DNA from 2 places in the Serratia sp. TSA_7 genome. Region 2 is predicted to be linked to the other one. Evidence: predicted binding sites of a transcription regulator. Region 2 holds the regulator's gene; the other holds the start of a gene.
The links. The regulator LexA, encoded in region 2, represses DNA repair genes until DNA is damaged. The targets are predictions, from matches to a motif close to TNCTGTATGTACATACAGNA.
Positions count from the first base shown of each region.

Region 1 (4,188 bases), on a different contig from region 2:
TTATCTGGCTTTAGCGCATTTTTGTTATCTTTTTATCAGGATATTGCGCATTTTGGCCTGCATTAGCGCCATAAGGTACGTTAGCCCCATTTTTTGTTGCTAAGTCGCCGATAAAATAAGGCTATTTTTCGGTGGCGACATAAGTGGCCTCGTGGTGGGAAAAGGGGCCTGTCGCCAAGAGGAACGGCGGTAAACGGCGGGCTGTTTTGTCGGCTAGACTTGTGGCAAGTGCGGCGTTTACAGCGTCTTTGGGCTATTTAATGTGACTTTTGTCACAAAAATTATGTAGATTTATCTTTGTTTCTTTATTCATGGTGATGGCCATCACGAAATTGGATGGCGATTTTCAGTAGAGTACTTTTTTGTTCCTCCCAATAAACATGATCTATGAGGAGTCTCGTATGTCTCAATCTGATGTTTTTCATCTCGGCCTCACTAAAAACGATTTACAAGGGGCCCAGCTTGCCATCGTTCCGGGCGATCCGCAGCGCGTAGAGAAAATTGCCAAGCTGATGGAAAATCCGGTGCACCTGGCTTCCCATCGTGAATTTACTACCTGGCGCGCAGAGCTGGACGGCAAGGCGGTGATCGTCTGCTCCACCGGCATCGGCGGCCCGTCTACCTCTATCGCCGTTGAAGAATTGGCGCAACTGGGGATCCGTACCTTCCTGCGTATCGGCACCACCGGGGCTATTCAGTCGAACATCAACGTCGGCGACGTGCTGGTCACTACCGCGGCGGTTCGCCTTGACGGCGCCAGCCTGCACTTTGCGCCGATGGAATTCCCGGCCGTGGCCGACTTTGCCTGCACCACCGCACTGGTCGAGGCCGCCAAGGCCAGCGGCGCCACCACGCATATTGGCGTGACCGCGTCTTCTGATACCTTCTATCCGGGCCAGGAACGTTACGATACCTATTCCGGCCGCGTCGTCAGCCGCTTTAAGGGCTCGATGGCAGAATGGCAGGCGATGGGCGTGATGAACTATGAAATGGAATCCGCCACTCTGCTGACCATGTGCGCAAGCCAGGGCCTGCGTGCCGGTATGGTTGCCGGCGTGATCGTCAACCGCACCCAGCAGGAAATTCCAAACGCAGAAACCATGAAAAACACCGAAAGCAAAGCGGTACAGATTGTGGTTGAAGCGGCACGCCGCCTGCTGTAATCGCCTCCCCCTTCAACGGGCCGCCAACGCGGTCCGTTTTTCCATTCAGCCTTAATCTGTTACGGTTATATCCACGCCTTGCAAACTGCGGCTGGCCGCAACGTGAAAGCCAGGGTGTATATAGCCATCAGCGCCATCCTTTCGGCCGCCTCTTTATCCGTTGATTTCGGTTTTGCCGTTCAGGTTGCGCCTTTTAGACAATAACCACGAGGACGTCTATGACCGCCCAGATTCTGCTTCATCCTTCACTTGCTCCGCTTGATGGCGGCATTAATTTCCGCGATCTAGGCGGCAACGGCGTCGTCGGTGGTCGCCGCATCAAACGCGGTCTGTTGTTCCGTTCCGGCTCGCTGAATTGCCTGACGGAAAACGACTGCACCTTCCTGGCCGGCGTGCCGGTGCGCTCGGTGCTGGACTACCGTGACGCCGACGAAGTGCAGGACAAGCCTGATATTCTGTGGCGTGGCGCCGATTACCATCATGTTCCGGCCAACCCATTGAGCAGTGGGGTTAACGCTAACCTGGAAAAGCTGACCAGCCAGACGTTGGCCGGTTTCGACGCACAGGCGTTTATGCAGGAGCTGTATCGCCGGCTGCCGTTCGGCAATCCTGCGTATAAACGGCTGACCCAACTGCTGCTTACCCCCGATAGCGGCGCTATCGTCCAGCATTGCGCGGTGGGTAAGGATCGCACCGGGGTGGGGGCGGCACTGGTGTTGTTTGCCCTGGGGGCTGACGAGGCGACGGTGGTTGAAGATTACCTGCTGACCGAAACCACGCTGGCGACCTTCCGCGAGCACATGCTGGATCAACTGTCGATTCGCCTGAACGCCTCGGCGCTGGGGCAGTTCACCTACGTGCTAAGCGTCCGCGAAGAGTTCCTGATGACCGCCCTGAGCGGTATTCGCACTCAATACGGTTCCACCGATCGCTGGCTGGAGGCAGAATACGGCCTGGGCCCAAGTCAGCGTGAAACGCTGCAGGCGTTCTACCTCGAGTAAACCGCGACATGTTTAGTCGGGGTTTAACCTGCCCCGGTCGGCATTGCGTATCCTTGGCACAGGAAACCCCGTATCAGGAGCCCGTATTGAGCCTCAACGACATTATCAACTGGGTCAGCGATGCCGTGCGTCAGCACGAAGGCTGGGCCATCCCCATTATTTTCTTCCTGGCATTCGGCGAATCGCTGGCGTTCTTGTCCCTGCTGTTGCCGGCCACGGTTATCCTGCTGGCGCTGGGCGCGTTGATTGGCGAGAGCGGCATCGCTTTTTGGCCTATCTGGGCCGCCGCTGCCATAGGGGCATTTTTCGGCGACTGGCTTTCTTACTGGATCGGTTACCACTATCAAGACCGCGTGGCGCACATGTGGCCGTTATCGCGTAATCCGCAGTTGCTGGACCGCGGCCATGCGTTTTTTGAACGCTGGGGCGTGCTGGGCATTTTTATCGGCCGCTTCTTCGGGCCGCTGCGCGCGGTGGTGCCGCTGGTCGGCGGTATCTGCGGCATGCCCCAACGTTACTTCCAACTGGCGAATATCACTTCAGCGATGATCTGGGCGTTCGGCATTCTTGCGCCGGGAGCCTTTGGCATCAAGTGGTTAACCCAGTGGTTTGGCTAGTTTTTGCCTGACTTGCGCGGCGTTTCGCAATATTGCGTTGCCGGTGCAAAATCAGACTGGACATCCATACAGCATCCCCTTAACGTGACGGGCAACGGGCGCATAAACGGCAAGGCGTAACAGGAGGCAGGGTGGATACCAGTTTGGTTTACGGTGTGGGCGGGGTAGTGGTCGGCATACTGTTGGGGTGGTTGATCGCCAGCCTGCGCGTGCAGCAGGCCCATGCGCAGCATGAAACCGAGCTGCGGCTACTGGAACAGTCGTTGCAGCAGGCACAGCAGGAAACGGCGGCCCGGCAGGACGTTCTGCAACGCAATGAACAGCAAATGCGGCAAACCGATTTGGAGTTACGTAATTTGCACAGCCAATTGGCGGCCGGGCACGAAAAGCTGCAACAACTCAATCACTGGCGCACCGAATGCGAACTGCTTAATCAGGAGCTGCGCGCCCAACGCGAGGTCAACAGCGCCCAGGAAGCCGAACTGCGGGAAGTGACCATCCGTCTGGAAGAGACCCGCATGGCGGCGGAAGAGAAGCAGCGTTTGCTGATCAACAGCGAACAACGGCTCACCACCCAGTTTGAAAACCTGGCCAACCGCATCTTCGAACACAGCGGGCGCAAGGTGAACGAACAGAACCAGCAAAGCCTGGATCGCCTGCTGCTGCCGTTGCGCGAACAACTGGACGGTTTCCGCCGTCAGGTGCAGGACAGCTTTGGCCAGGAAGCCCGCGAACGCCATACCCTGACCCATGAAATACGTAACCTTCAGCAACTCAACGCGCAGATGGCACGTGAGGCGATTAACCTGACCAAGGCGCTGAAAGGCGACAATAAAACCCAGGGCAATTGGGGCGAGGTGGTGCTGAGTCGGGTGCTGGAGGCCTCGGGTTTGCGCGAGGGGCACGAGTATGAAACTCAGGTTAATGTGCGGCTGGATCATCAAAGCCGTATGCAGCCTGACGTTATTGTGCGTCTGCCGCAAGGCAAGGATGTTGTGATCGATGCGAAAATGTCGCTGGTCGCCTACGAACGTTATTTCAACAGTGAAGACGACGCGGAACGCGAGGCAGCGCTTAGCGAGCATATCGCCTCGTTGCGCGGCCATATCCGCTTGCTGGGGCGCAAAGATTATCAACAGTTGCCCGGCCTGCGTTCACTGGACTATGTGTTGATGTTTATTCCGGTGGAGCCGGCTTTCCTGCTGGCCATCGACCGGGAGCCGGAATTGATAAGCGAAGCGCTTAAACACAATATTATGCTGGTCAGCCCGACCACGCTGTTGGTGGCGCTTCGCACCATCACCAACCTGTGGCGCTATGAGCACCAGAGTCAGAATGCTCAGCGCATTGCCGACCGGGCGGCACGGCTGTATGACAAGATGCGGCTGTTTGTCGACGACATGTCGG
Region 1 is NZ_JBQZFU010000005.1:19,903-24,090, reverse strand. Features, by position in the region: gene udp (uridine phosphorylase) at 402-1,163, shown strand; gene ACUTQW_RS16730 (tyrosine-protein phosphatase) at 1,382-2,164, shown strand; gene ACUTQW_RS16725 (DedA family protein) at 2,251-2,781, shown strand; gene rmuC (DNA recombination protein RmuC) at 2,913-4,188, shown strand, end outside.
Region 1: the regulator LexA is predicted to act here: its motif matches at 2,836-2,855, upstream of rmuC (DNA recombination protein RmuC).

Region 2 (4,188 bases):
AACCTGTCGTAAATCAGTTTGATACTGTGCTGACCGGGCGTCTAACCAAGCAATTTTTATGGTCTATTACCGCCAACCAAAGGGTTGCCACTCCCCCATTCATTTCGCCAGCCACATGATTAATTGTAGACGCAGATAACGACAACCAAACAAAAACCAGAATAAAAAGCCATAAAAAAACAATTAACCAGAAAAAGACACTAACAAACAAGGTGCTACCCGACTGGAATGGCTCTTGGGAACATGTAAGCAAATATAAATAAAAAACATAAGAAAAATTACTCAATTATCTATAAAGCTCTCTGTCTTATTGCCCCCTAAACCAGGTACCGCGCAGCCGGTGACGGTGCCAGAACCAGCCCAGCGCAATGCCCCTCAGCGACAGAAACACCGCCAGCGCCAGCCATAATCCGTGGTTGCCCAATACAGGTACGGTAAACAACGTCAGGCCGAAGCCGACGGCCGCCACCGCCATGCTGTTGCGCATTTCGGCACCGCGGGTCGCGCCAATAAACATGCCGTCCAGCAGGTAACACCACACACCGACCAACGGCAGCACCACCTGCCACGGCAGATAATGGCTCGCCAGCGTACGCAACTCGGGTAAAGAGGTTAATGCCGAGATGATTTGCTGCCCGGCAACGGCATACAGCACCCCAAAAGCCAGTGCCACCAAACAAGCCTGGCGACAGGCGGCGCGCCATACCTTGCGCAGTTGGCTGTCGTCGCGAGCGCCATAGGCATGGCCGGAATGCGCCTCTACCGCGTAGGCAAAGCCGTCGAGCGCGTAGGCCGTGAAGGTCAGCAAATTCATCAGTACCGCGTTTACCGCCACCACGTCGCCGCCAAGCCGGGCACCGAAAATGGTCAGTGAGGCAAAACACGCTTGCAGCAACAGTGAACGCAACATGATGTCGCGATTCAGCGCCAGCAGGCGCCGCAGATTACCGCGCCAGGCCTGGCGCAGCATCGGCGCGGAAATGCCTCGTATGCGCATCACCCGCCAGGCAAGCCATAGCCCCAGCAGCAGGGTGGCATATTCAGAGATGACGGTCGCCGTCGCCGCCCCTTGCACGTTCCAACCCAGCCCCATCACCAACCAGATATCCAGTACGATATTCAGCAGGTTACCGATAATCAGCAAGATCACCGGTGCACGCACGTATTGCACGCCAAGCAGCCAGCCCAGGATCACCATGTTGGCCAACGCCGCCGGCGCACTTAGCCAGCGGATTTCGAGGAATAGCCGCGCTTGTTCCAGCACCGCGCCATCGCCGCCCACGATCTGCAACGCCATATCGATCAACGGGTGGCGCAGCAGCACAATCGCCACACCGGCCAACACCGCCAGCCACAACGGCTGCATAAAAGCGCGCGCCAACCCCTGAGGATCCTGTGCACCGAGCGCCTGTGCCGCCAGCCCGGTAGTGCTCATACGAAGGAACAGCAGCAACATAAACAGGAAGCTGGTAGCCATGGCACCAATAGCAACGCCACCCAGATAGGCGGGGCTATCCAGGTGGCCAATCACCGCAGTATCCACCAGCCCGAGCAGCGGAACGGTAATATTGGAAAAGATCATGGGTAACGCAAGGCGCCATAGGGCTTTATCAGTATCGCTGGTGAAGGCAGAAAGCAGGCGCATAGTGAAATGTTCCCGTGGCGGTAGGGTTTGAATGAATCAGAAATGACATCGCCCCAGAGCTGGGGCGATTTAAATCAGAGGACAACGTTCAGGCGCAGCGATTAAATCCAGTCGCCGTTGCGGATCACGCCGACCGCCAGACCTTCAATGGTGAAATTTTGCTGACGCAGGTCGACCACGATAGGCTGGAACTCGCTGTTTTCCGGCAGCAGTTCAACCACATTGCCGTGTTTTTTCAGGCGTTTGACCGTAACTTCATCTTCAATACGCGCCACAACTACCTGGCCGTTCCGCACGTCCTGGGTTTTATGCACCGCCAGCAGATCGCCGTCGAGGATGCCGATATCACGCATCGACATGCCGTTGACCCGCAGCAGGAAATCCGCGCTCGGTTTGAACAAAGAAGGATCCACCTTATAGTGCCCTTCGATATGCTGCTGCGCCAGCAGCGGTTCACCGGCGGCCACGCGGCCAATCAGCGGTAAACCTTCTTCATCTTCCATCAGCAGGCGAATGCCGCGTGAAGCGCCGGAGACGATCTCGATCACGCCCTTGCGCGCCAGCGCTTTCAGATGTTCTTCTGCAGCATTTGGCGAACGGAACCCCAGACGCATGGCGATCTCGGCGCGCGTTGGCGGCATGCCAGTTGACGAAATATGATCGCGAATCAGATCATAGACTTCTTGTTGTCTGGTAGTTAATGCTTTCATTCCGCCCCCTGTTTGTTTATACAGTCTTGCTGTGAGTATATACAGGTAAGCGCGGCTTGGGAACCGAAGAATGAATAAAAATCAGGGATTAGCGCCCCGCCGCAACGGAGCGTTCCACTCAGGCAAAGTGTTGCCAGAGTACCGAACCCCAGACAAACAGCGCCAGTATGATCGTCAGCGTTACCGCCGCCGACCCCATATCTTTCGCCCGCCCGGAAAGCTCGTGGTGTTCCGTGCCCACCCTATCGACAATGGCTTCAATCGCGCTGTTCAGCATCTCGACGATCACGACCAACAGCACCGATCCGATCAGTAAAATGCGCGCTATCGCACCCACATCCAGCCAGATCGCCAGTATGATAGCCAGCACGGTCGCCACCAGCTCCTGGCGGAATGCGGCTTCGTGCTGCCAGGCAGCAGAAAAGCCTTTATATGAGTAGCCGGCGGCTTTAATAATACGGGTCAGGCCGGTTGCTTGGTTTGCCATGTTTTTTAGTGCCTTTCACAGAGGTAAGTCATAATTATAGAGCTTGGGTCAGGAAACTCTCCCGGCTCACGGTTTTCCAACACCACAGATCTGCTACCCGGTTTCTGGTATGCTTGCGGCGCATTGCTAACAAGAGGCTTCACGTTGTTATGTCAGGTTGGCGTAAAATTTATTATAAATTATTGAATTTACCACTTAAATTGTTGGTAAGAAGTAAGGTTATCCCTTCAGATCCGGTCACGGAGTTAGGGTTGGATCCCTCACGGCCGATTTTGTATGTTTTACCTTATAATTCCAAGGCGGATTTACTGACGCTGCGCACCCAGTGCCTGGCGCAGGATTTGCCCGACCCCCTCAATCCGCTGGAGATAGACGGCACCGTACTGCCAAGCCATGTGTTTATTCACGACGGCCCGCGCGTGTTCCGCTACTACACACCGAAAGAAGAGTCGGTAAAACTGTTTCACGACTATCTGGATCTGCACCGCAGCAATCCGGATCTCGATATTCAGATGCTGCCGGTGTCGGTGATGTTTGGCCGTTCCCCAGGCCGAGAAGGCCACGGCACGCCGCATCTGCGCTTGCTGAACGGCGTCCAGAAATTCTTCGCCGTCCTGTGGCTGGGCCGCGACAGCTTCGTGCGTTTCTCCAACACCGTTTCGCTGCGCCGAATGGCGACCGAACACGGCACGGACAAAACTATCGCACAAAAACTGGCGCGCGTGGCGCGCATGCATTTCTCGCGTCAACGTCTGGCCGCCGTCGGCCCAAGCCTGCCGGCTCGTCAGGATCTGTTCAATAAGCTGCTGGCGTCCAAAGCGATCGAAAAAGCGGTCGAGGACGAAGCGCGCAGCAAGAAAATTTCCCATGAAAAGGCCCAGCAGAACGCCATTGCGCTGATGGAAGAGATCGCCGCCGACTTCTCGTACGAGACGGTGCGCCTTTCCGATCGCGTGCTGAGCTGGACCTGGAACCGGCTGTATCAGGGCATCAACGTCACCAATGCCGAGCGCGTGCGCCAGTTGGCGCAGGACGGCCACGAGATCGTTTATGTGCCGTGCCACCGCAGCCATATGGACTACCTGCTGCTGTCCTACGTGCTGTATCACCAGGGCCTGGTGCCGCCGCACATCGCCGCCGGCATCAACCTCAACTTCTGGCCGGCCGGGCCGATCTTCCGTCGCCTGGGCGCGTTCTTTATCCGCCGCACCTTCAAAGGCAACAAGCTGTATTCAACGGTGTTCCGCGAATACCTCGGCGAGCTGTTTACCCGCGGTTACTCGGTGGAATACTTCGTCGAAGGCGGCCGTTCCCGTACCGGGCGCCTGCTGGAACCGAAGACCGGC
Region 2 is NZ_JBQZFU010000011.1:54,714-58,901, reverse strand. Features, by position in the region: gene dinF (MATE family efflux transporter DinF) at 308-1,645, opposite strand; gene lexA (transcriptional repressor LexA) at 1,747-2,355, opposite strand; gene ACUTQW_RS23085 (diacylglycerol kinase) at 2,474-2,842, opposite strand; gene plsB (glycerol-3-phosphate 1-O-acyltransferase PlsB) at 2,992-4,188, shown strand, end outside.